DNA from 3 places in the Sphingobacterium sp. BS-2 genome. Region 1 is predicted to be linked to each of the others. Evidence: riboswitches for the same ligand, from Rfam matches in the RefSeq annotation. Region 1 holds a riboswitch; each other region holds the start of a gene.
What was found. A riboswitch is a leader RNA that binds a small molecule or an ion and turns the genes downstream of it on or off. The one in region 1 is predicted to bind thiamine pyrophosphate.
Positions count from the first base shown of each region.

Region 2: linked by a shared signal. The riboswitch ahead of thiS (sulfur carrier protein ThiS) and the one ahead of thiM (hydroxyethylthiazole kinase) in region 1 are both predicted to bind thiamine pyrophosphate.
Region 3: linked by a shared signal. The riboswitch ahead of ACK2WI_RS16605 (TonB-dependent receptor plug domain-containing protein) and the one ahead of thiM (hydroxyethylthiazole kinase) in region 1 are both predicted to bind thiamine pyrophosphate.

Region 1 is NZ_JBIXGO010000009.1:137,359-140,634, forward strand. It holds gene ACK2WI_RS03055 (NAD-binding protein) at 1-1,396, shown strand, start outside; TPP riboswitch at 1,447-1,539, shown strand; gene thiM (hydroxyethylthiazole kinase) at 1,598-2,407, shown strand; gene thiE (thiamine phosphate synthase) at 2,391-3,023, shown strand; gene thiD (bifunctional hydroxymethylpyrimidine kinase/phosphomethylpyrimidine kinase) at 3,020-3,276, shown strand, end outside.
Region 2 is NZ_JBIXGO010000017.1:258,899-262,174, forward strand. It holds gene thiC (phosphomethylpyrimidine synthase ThiC) at 1-1,734, opposite strand, end outside; gene thiS (sulfur carrier protein ThiS) at 1,754-1,960, opposite strand; TPP riboswitch at 2,026-2,124, opposite strand; gene ACK2WI_RS09940 (hypothetical protein) at 2,226-2,966, opposite strand; gene ACK2WI_RS09945 (EamA family transporter) at 3,186-3,276, shown strand, end outside.
Region 3 is NZ_JBIXGO010000021.1:104,939-108,214, reverse strand. It holds gene ACK2WI_RS16615 (TonB-dependent receptor) at 1-566, opposite strand, end outside; partial or broken gene ACK2WI_RS16610 (hypothetical protein) at 640-711, opposite strand; partial or broken gene ACK2WI_RS16605 (TonB-dependent receptor plug domain-containing protein) at 687-1,337, opposite strand; TPP riboswitch at 1,394-1,524, opposite strand; gene ACK2WI_RS16600 (amidohydrolase family protein) at 1,692-2,855, shown strand; gene ACK2WI_RS16595 (acylphosphatase) at 2,891-3,172, shown strand; gene ACK2WI_RS16590 (polysaccharide biosynthesis C-terminal domain-containing protein) at 3,175-3,276, shown strand, end outside.

The DNA of each region.
Region 1 (3,276 bases):
CAATCTTCTAAAAGCGTCTTTCAAACAGAACCATGTTATCTCGATAGGTATCTCTAAAAAAGGTAGACAACTTTTCCAAAGCTTAAAGGATGATTATCAGCAAAAAGGAATTGCCATTGAAAAGGAGACGGAACATGCCGACATCAATTCTGTTAAAAAACAAGGCCATCTCGTTATTATCGGGAATGCTGAAGAAGAAAGCACCTTATTGGAAGCCGGTATCATACGTGCCTCTAGCTTGATCGTGTTCCTGGAAAACGAACAGACCGTAATTGAAATCATTGAGTCCGTCCAAGATATCTACGACAAATCAAAATGTCAGAACAATTTACTCTGTTTCCTACATATCAGTAGTCCCCGGTTAATTGACTTAGTCAAAAACACTGGAATCCACTTAGATAACAACCAAATCCAACTTCGGTTCTTCAATATCCACAAGATGTTGGCTAGACAGTTTTTCTCGCAATTCCCAATAGATCTGCAGCGATCTGGAAAGAAACTTTCCGACATCAATAAAATAGTATTTTTAGGTTATGGGGATTTTGCAAAAGCAATGTTAATCCAAGCCATGCGGATTTTCCATATTTCTGTTGAAAACGATCTTAAAATAGCTGTTTATTCCGAGCAAGCTGAAAAAGACAGGAATTACTTCAAGGAGCAATATCCTAAAGCCAATAAGATATTCCCTATTGAATTCCACAATTTTCAAGGCACCTACAATGAATTGGTAGCAAGGGAAGACCTGTTGGAAAAAGGCGATGAAACCTTGTTTATTACTGCATTTGATCAAGATCAGACCAACCTCAACACAGCGCTTGAGCTATTGGACAAAACCCAGAACAGTAATTTTCCAATTTACGTGCTCAATGCTGAAGGCAAAGGACTGCGGAAATTAATCCGATATTCGGAAGAAAGCGATAGGATTAAATTCTTTGGACAGATGGAAGACATCTGTAACCTAGAATTCATTACCGGGAATAAGCAGGATAAACTGGCACAAGCCATCCATGATGATTACCGAAAACTGCTTTCAGGGGCTAGTTCCGAAAGTGCTAAATATACCTCTGATTGGCTTACTTTGAGTGAAGATGCAAAAGATGCCAGTCGCGCACAAGCTGACCATATCCCCTATAAGTTTTTATTGACCCATAAGGATTGGCCAGCAAGCAATCCAGATCAACTAAATTTTAGTGATGATGAAGTGGAAACCTTAGCCATTATCGAGCATAACCGCTGGATGGCGCACCGTTATATTAATGGTTGGGATTATGGGGAAGTCCGAAATGATGGGCAGAAACTCCACCCTTCCCTTATCCCTTGGGAGGTACTCAGTGAGAGTGAAAAACAGAAAGATCGCGATACCATCTTAAGAATAAAGATACTTTTGAACGAATAAAAAAGCTATAGCCCAAGAATTTGTCTTTGCAGATTGTTTGGGCTATATTTGATTGGCTTTAGGGGTATTCTGATAAGAATTGAGATAGACCCTTTGAACCTGATACGGTTAAAACCGTCGTAGGGAAAAGCATAATTGCTTGGCAAACCTAATTGCCTTTTCCCTTCCCTTTAGCCGTTATTGTTTTTAATTTTTCAAATAATGGAAAACGACATTTATCATTTATTGACTCAAGTCCGAGAAAAATCTCCACTAGTTCAAAACATTACAAATTTTGTGGTCATGAACAATACCGCAAACGCGCTATTGGCACTTGGTGCATCCCCTATCATGGTCCATGCAGAAGAGGAACTGGAGGAAGTCCTGAGTTTCTGCAATTCCTTGGTCATCAACATCGGTACGCTCAGCAAGCCTTGGGCAGACAATATGATCTTGGCAGCTCAACTAGCCAATAAGCTAGGCAAACCTTGGGTACTGGATCCCGTAGGCGCAGGTATCTCTTCACTACGAAATGAAACCCTACAGGCCCTTATGTTATTAAAACCAACTGTCATTCGTGGCAATGCCTCTGAAATCATCGCGCTCCAAAACTTCAACCGTAAAAGTGTTAAAGGTGTGGACAGCACCCATTCAAGCAGCTATGCCCTAGAAGCAGGGAAATTACTGCAAAAGGAAACTGGCTCCATCATTTGCATCTCTGGTGCTACAGATTATGTTATTTCCGAGAATGAGATCACTGAAATCAAAAACGGAACCTCTGTAATGACCAAAGTGACTGGAATGGGCTGTACAGCTTCTGCCATTACTGGGGCATTTATTGGCTTAGCGAAGCACCCCTACCAAGAAGCTGTAGCCGGGGTGGCTATCACAAGTCTTGCCGGCGAATTGGCCGCCAAAATCTCGAAAGGGCCAGGAAGTCTACAACTTAATTTTTATGATATCCTATTCAATCTCGCTAAAGAACAGATCTTGGGTAATCTAAAAATAAAAAGATATGCCAATCCATCCTGATTTCCCCTACCCCCTCTATTTGGTGATTTCAGAAAAAGATTGTGTTAACATGGATTGGCTACAAGTAGCTGAAGAAGCCATATTAGGCGGTGTGGATATCATTCAATTACGTGAAAAGAACCTCTCCCATGCAGCTTACCTAAAAAAGGCCAGGGCATTGAAGAAAATTACAGATCACTATCAAGTTCCATTGATCATCAATGATGCTCAAGACATTGCAGTTGAAATCCAAGCATGGGGAGTCCATGTCGGGCTCTCTGACACACAACCTTTAGCCATTGTCGAAAAATATGGGAATCAACTGAAAATCGGTTGGTCTTTGGAATACAAGAACCAACTGGAAAGCCCTCAAATGAATGCAACCCATCATTTAGGTCTGAGCCCTATTTTCAAAACAGCTACGAAGACCAATACGGTAACCACTTGGGGATTTGAAGGAATCAAGGAAATAAAAGGCTTGACCGACAAACCACTGATCGCCATTGGTGGAATGAACCCAAGCAATGCCAGACAGGCATTTGAAGCCGGAGCAGATTCTGTTGCAGTCGTGTCTGCAATTTGTAGCAGTACAGACCCTAGAAAAGCAGCAGAAGATTTGAAAGGATTATTAAAATGAAAGAAAACAAGAAATATAAAGTACCCACCGTTCTCAGTATTGCCGGATTTGATGGAAGTGGCGGAGCAGGCATCCAAGCCGATACCAAAACGATATCATCCCTAGGTTGCTATGCCATGAATGTCTTGACGGCTTTGCCGGTGCAAAACACCCAAGGCGTCAAAAACATCTTCGATATCCCTGTGGAGGCTGTAAAAGAGCAATTGGATTGCCTCTTTGAAGATATCTATCCGGATAGTATCAAAATCGGAAT
Region 2 (3,276 bases), on a different contig from region 1:
CTCTTGGGTAATTTTCATTGAACAGAATTTAGGACCACACATCGAACAGAAATGGGCCACCTTTGCAGCATCAGCAGGTAAGGTCTCATCATGAAATTCCCTAGCGGTATCTGGATCCAAGGAAAGATTAAATTGATCTTCCCATCTGAATTCAAACCTTGCTTTGCTCAACGCATTATCCCTGTATTGGGCTCCCGGATGTCCTTTCGCTAAATCAGCAGCGTGGGCAGCAAGTTTATAGGTGATTACACCATCCTTAACGTCTTTTTTGTTAGGCAGTCCTAAATGCTCTTTCGGAGTCACATAGCACAGCATTGCGCAGCCGTACCAACCGATCATAGCAGCGCCGATGGCAGAGGTGATATGGTCATATCCTGGTGCAATATCAGTTGTGAGAGGGCCTAAAGTATAGAATGGGGCCTCATCACACTCTTCCAATTGCTTTTCCATGTTCTCTTTGATCATGTGCATAGGAACGTGTCCTGGCCCTTCGATCATGACCTGGACATCATGCTTCCAAGCTATTTTGGTGAGTTCGCCAAGGGTTTCCAGCTCTGCAAATTGAGCCGCATCATTGGCATCCGCAATAGAACCCGGTCTAAGCCCATCACCTAAAGAAAAGGCAACATCGTATTGTTTCATGATTTCGCAGATTTCCTCAAAATGCGTATACAAGAAGTTTTCCTTATGATGGTACAAGCACCATTTTGCCATGATAGAACCACCTCTAGAAACTATCCCTGTCACCCTTTTTGCCGTTAAATGGATATACCTCAACAAAACACCTGCATGGATGGTAAAGTAAGATACCCCTTGTTCAGCCTGTTCAATCAACGTATCTTTAAAAATCTCCCAAGTCAAATCCTCAGGAACTCCCTTTACCTTTTCCAAAGCCTGGTATATCGGCACCGTTCCGATTGGAACAGGAGAATTTCTAATTATCCACTCGCGGGTTTCATGTATGTTCTTACCAGTCGAAAGGTCCATGATGGTGTCAGCACCCCAACGGCATGCCCAAACTGCTTTTTCAACTTCCTCCTCAATACTTGAACTGACAGCACTATTACCGATGTTAGCATTGATCTTCACTAAGAAGTTTCGCCCAATGATCATTGGCTCACTTTCAGGATGGTTGATGTTATTGGGGATAATGGCCCTTCCTGCGGCTATTTCATCCCGTACAAACTCTGGCGTAATTAATTTCGGCGTATTGGCACCAAAACTTTCGCCTTTATGTTGATCAGCCATTCCTTTTGTAGCGGCCTGCAATTGTTCTATTCTTTGATTCTCGCGAATGGCAACATATTCCATTTCCGCTGTGATGATCCCTTTTTTAGCATAGTGTAACTGGGTTACATTTTGTCCTACAGCAGCTCTTTTGGGTCTATGGTTGTAAGCGAAGCGCAAATCATCTAAACTCGAGTCATGTAATCTTTTCTGTCCATACGCTGAACTGATGCCCTCTAAAATTTCGACATCATTTCTATCTAGAATCCACTGATCCCTGATCCTTTCCAATCCTTTTCGGATATCGATTTCACAGCTCACATCCGTATAAGGACCCGAAGTATCATAGATCGTAACTGCTGGATTTATTTCCAAACCACCATTGCTCAATTTAGTTGGGCTTAGGGAAATTTCCCGCATCGCAACTTGGATGGGATGAAGGTTTCCTGGAATAAATACCTTTTTGGAATTTGGAAAAGGATGGGTCGTAATCTTTTGCTCTGTCATGTCTTCAAAAATTTAAGGGTTATCCGCCTTGAGTTGCGGTTATGATTAGGATAGAATCGTTATCAGTCAATAAGGTATCAGCCCAATTGTTCCTTGGGATGACTTGGTAGTTTAGCGCAATAGCAACACCTTTGGTCTTGCCTTTCAGCTCCAATTCCATTAATTCCTCCAAGCTCAAAGGAGACTTCTTGTACTGTTTCGTCTGATTATTGATAATAAGTAGCATTCCTGAATTATTATTTAAGCATTAATGCTTTAGGAATATCTACTCTAAGTGCAGGACGCACCCATGAATGATATTTTACTTTTCCCTACGCTAGTATGATCTAGATCAGGTTGTAAGGGTAAAATCTCAGCCTGCATTTAACGCAGACACCCCTAAAGCATTGGCAAGTTAGCTAAACGAGTTAACTAAAAGAAATTATTTGTGATTTTTATATAAATATGCATTTGAATCTTTACCGAAAAGAAACTCCGTCTAAAGCCCTAAACTACTTTAGAATCAATCTTTCAGCATCATTCTTTTCCTTAAATTCTTTGTAATATTTTTTGACATACACATGCAAGTCATACGTGGTCCAATATTGGGCGACCTCAAAGTCGGGACGGTATGCGACCATAAAGAGCTCTAGCTCTTCATCTTCCATGGGAATGATATCGCTGATGGTTGCCTTATTGAAGATCTGGTCAACCTCCATATTATGGATCTCCTGCTGCATAAACTCCTCAAATCTTCTGGCATTCCGGCCTGCTTTGCTGAATTTTTCATAGAAATAAGTAATGGTAGGCATACCAAAAGGCAAGAGCAGCTGCCAAGGAGGGTTCCCTGAATAGTATAAACCACCTTTTACATTGAGATCATTTTTCATGCTTTGCAGCTCTTTCAGCTTTGCTGCCTTTGTGTTCCCCATAACCACGACCTCATCAATCACAATGGCTTTTTTCTGCAGAAAAACATTTTCTTCAAGCTCTTCCGCCAAGATGCTGAACCGGTTCCAGTGGGGATGTACAAAGGTAATGCTATCAGAAGGGCGAGCATCAATTCCAAAAGAACCATCAAAATCCGAACGTAGCATCTGTTTGGTTCTTTGATTCATGACATCCACATTCTTGATCAGCAAAGTACTGTCGCTCGAATAGATAGTTCCGGTATATCTCTTTTGGGCTTGGGAAAAGGCCACCAAACTATATAGAAATAAAAGAAAGGAGATAATAATCGGTTTTAATGCCATTGCTTTGTGATTAAGCGTTCATTTTCTTTAGATGAAAATAAATCATCCAGTCTAATTTACTAAATCTAAAAGCTTTGTGTCGTAGCGATAACTATATTTAACATTTTGATTAAGATTATTAAATATGGAAACTCTTTAGCTAATTAATTGTCAACAATCGCCTGCTTTTTATAAAATGAAAGGCTATTTTTGGAGTCAATTTAAAAGTATCGATTGACCATGTCAGCCAAAATTCGAAATACCAATGTTGCTGTTGCTGCAGCGATATTTTCCATGATTTGTGTGCAAGGAGGAGCATCATTTGCAAAAC
Region 3 (3,276 bases), on a different contig from region 1:
AGTAAAGAGTAAGTCAAACCATAGAAGTGGTTGTCCAACCATCTTCTTCTAATTAAATCGGTGTCTTCAAGGTCTTTACCATTGACTATTATTGGGTCAATTCCATAATGATCTAATCCGTCCAACGGCCTGAATTCTTCATAATAACCAGCACCGCGGGTATAGTGAAGGGCAGTATTAAAGGTCATTTTTTCTGAAGGACGGTAGGAATAGTTCAAGTGAGCATGTGTTTGCGTATAGTTGTCCGTCTGGTTATCGTAAGTGTAGTAATTGTATTTACGGTCACCGTTTAAGAACCTTTCTCGCTCTGCATCGAACAACCAAAGGTTATCGGCGTATTCTTCGATTCTTTCTTTGTTTCCTGTGAACAATGGTTCTGTAAGGCCATACCAGGCTTGGTAAGTTTTTTCCTTACCTGAGAACACAGTCGCTTTGAGGGTATGCTTATCGGTATACATGCCTGCATCTACATAAAAAGACTTTAAATTCGATGAAGCTCTATCAACATAGCCATCAGAAGAAATCCTGGATAACCTGGCGTTGAAAGCGAATTTATTGTTGATCAATCCAGACCCTGCTTTCAAGGTATTTTTCCAAGAGTTATAAGAGCCGAACGAGTTATTGAACTCTAGGTAAGGCTTAGTCTCTAGGGCATCCGTCTGGAAGTTTAATGAAGCACCAAAAGCAGCTGGTCCATTGGTAGAAGTACCGATACCCCGTTGGATCTGTATACTTTCTGTGCTAGAAGCAAAGTCAGGAAGGTTTACAAAGAAAGAACCCATGCTTTCTGGGTTATTCAGGGGGATGCCATTCAAGGTGACATTGATACGTTCGTTATCGGATCCTCGGATGGTCATGTTCGTATAACCAATTCCTGCTCCTGCATCGGATCCAATCACCACTCCGGGCGTCTGGTCAAGGAGGTAAGGAATGTCCTGGCCAAGGTTGTTTTTCTTGATTTCTTCCTTGCTGATGGTTTTGAAAGTGGTCGCAGAGTTTTCTTTTGCACGAGTTGCAGTTACATAAACTTCTTCGAATTCATAGACCCTGTCTTTTAATTGAATGGAAAAATTAGCTTGATTTTCTGGATTTATTCTTAAAATTTCGGATTTATAACCAATAAAAGAAATTTTTAAGTCATGGAGACCTTTGCTTAGATTGCCAAAAACGACAATTCCGTCTTTATTGGTTGATTTAGATTGTCCGTCGATGGACACGGTTGCGGCGTCTGCAGGTGCTCCAGATTTGTCTAAAACCCTAACAGTTAAGTTTTGCTGCGCATAGCTCGCAAGTACTAGCAAACATAAGGCTAAAGTTGCCCAAAGCTTGTTAAACATAATAAAAAAATGTTTTAAAGAGTTAAACTTTCTTGCTGTAAGGGGTCACAACAAGTTCTATTTAACCGCCCTTTCCCTACGCTGGCATTATCCAGATCAGGTATGTATTTCTTGTAAACACTTGAAATACAGGGTATAATCTCAGCCTTTATTTGTGTTTTACAACAAGGCACCCCTATTCGATGCGGCAAATCTAATCTTTTGGATAAATAAAACAAAATTTAAATATTATTGTAACAAGTTCGTAATTATTATTTTATTAGTTAAACTCATTATATTTTTTTGTAAATTGCCAACATTGCCATCAATGGGCAAATTACGCTAACTTTAAAAAAACGGAACTATTAATTTCTTATGAAGTATTACGCTGCTGATGTTGTGTTTCCTGTTGCCGGTCCTGCTATTAAAAGGGGGGTTGTCGCGATGGATGATCAAGGGATTGTGAAAGGTGTTTTCAATCCAGGTGAAATAGATGAAAATTTAGTGGAACAATTCAAAGGAGCTTTAATTCCTGGATTTGTAAATGCTCATTGCCATTTGGAACTTTCCCATTTATTAGGTGTTGTGCCGAGGAGTACAGGATTACCTTCATTTCTTTCTGCTGTAATCAATGAACGCGGTAACCATGAGAGTAAATTAGAAGCTGCAATGGAAGAAGCTGACAAGATGATGTATGATAACGGCATCCAAGCTGTTGGTGACCACGTCAACTCCGCAGTGACCGCTAAGATCAAGGAGAACAGTCCTATCAAATACCATACATTCGTAGAAGTAATGGCAACCAATAAAGAGGAGGTCGTTACTAGAATCGATAATGCTAAGGAAATTGAATTCCATTTTGATTATAAACATTCCTCAATTACCCCTCACGCCCCTTATTCCGGATCCAAGTTCTTGTTTAAGACCTTGAAGAAGGCTATCAGCGAAGATAATATCATCAGTATCCATAATCAGGAAAGTGATGAAGAGAACAAGCTTTTCCGCTATAAAAAAGGTGAATTCTTGGAGTTTTTCAAAAAGATGGACATGGTTTTGGAAGATTTTAGAGCTCAAGCTAGAAACTCCCTGCAATCATTTCTTCCTTATATTCCGAGTAAGAACAAATTGATTTTGGTACACAATACCTATACCTCCATTAAGGATTTGGACTTTGTGGATAGAATGGGGAGATCTGTTTATTTCTGTTTCTGTCCAAAAGCCAACCTATATATCGAGGATAGAATTCCAAAAATCGACAATTTCTTATTGGGTGGCCATGACATCGTTATTGGTACCGACAGTTTGGCATCGAATGATACCTTGGATATTCTGGAGGAATTAAAGGTAATCCACAAAGAGTTCCCAGATTTGGATTTCAATGAGACCATCAAATGGGCTACTTTGAACGGTGCAAAAGCATTGAACTTAGAAAGCGAATTAGGGTCTTTGGAAGTTGGGAAGAAGCCAGGTTTGGTACTATTGGAAGGGATGGATACCTTCAAACTTAATCCAAAAGTTAAGGTAAGAAGAATTAGATAGTTTCTAATTCTATTTCTTCTTATACCTTTGTATTCATGAAACATTGGAATATTAAGGTTCAAGGTAAAGTTCAAGGAGTCTTTTTCAGGGCTTCTACAAAAGCTGTTGCTGATCAATTGAAGGTAAAGGGTTTTGTGAAGAACGAACCGGATGGATCTGTATATATAGAAGCTGAGGGCGATAGATTCGCCCTAGAGTCTTTATTGGACTTTTGCCAAGAGGGTCCTGAACATGCCGAAGTATCCCAAGTGGATTATCAAGAATCTGATGTGATCAAAGGGTTCCGCAATTTTGAAGTCCTTAAGAAAACCATATAAGCGTGTCGGTAGTTAAGAAATTTGTCAGCGATACGATGATTTATGGTCTCTCGACCATCTTATCACGAATGCTTGGGTTCTTGATGACCCCATTCTTTACCAGT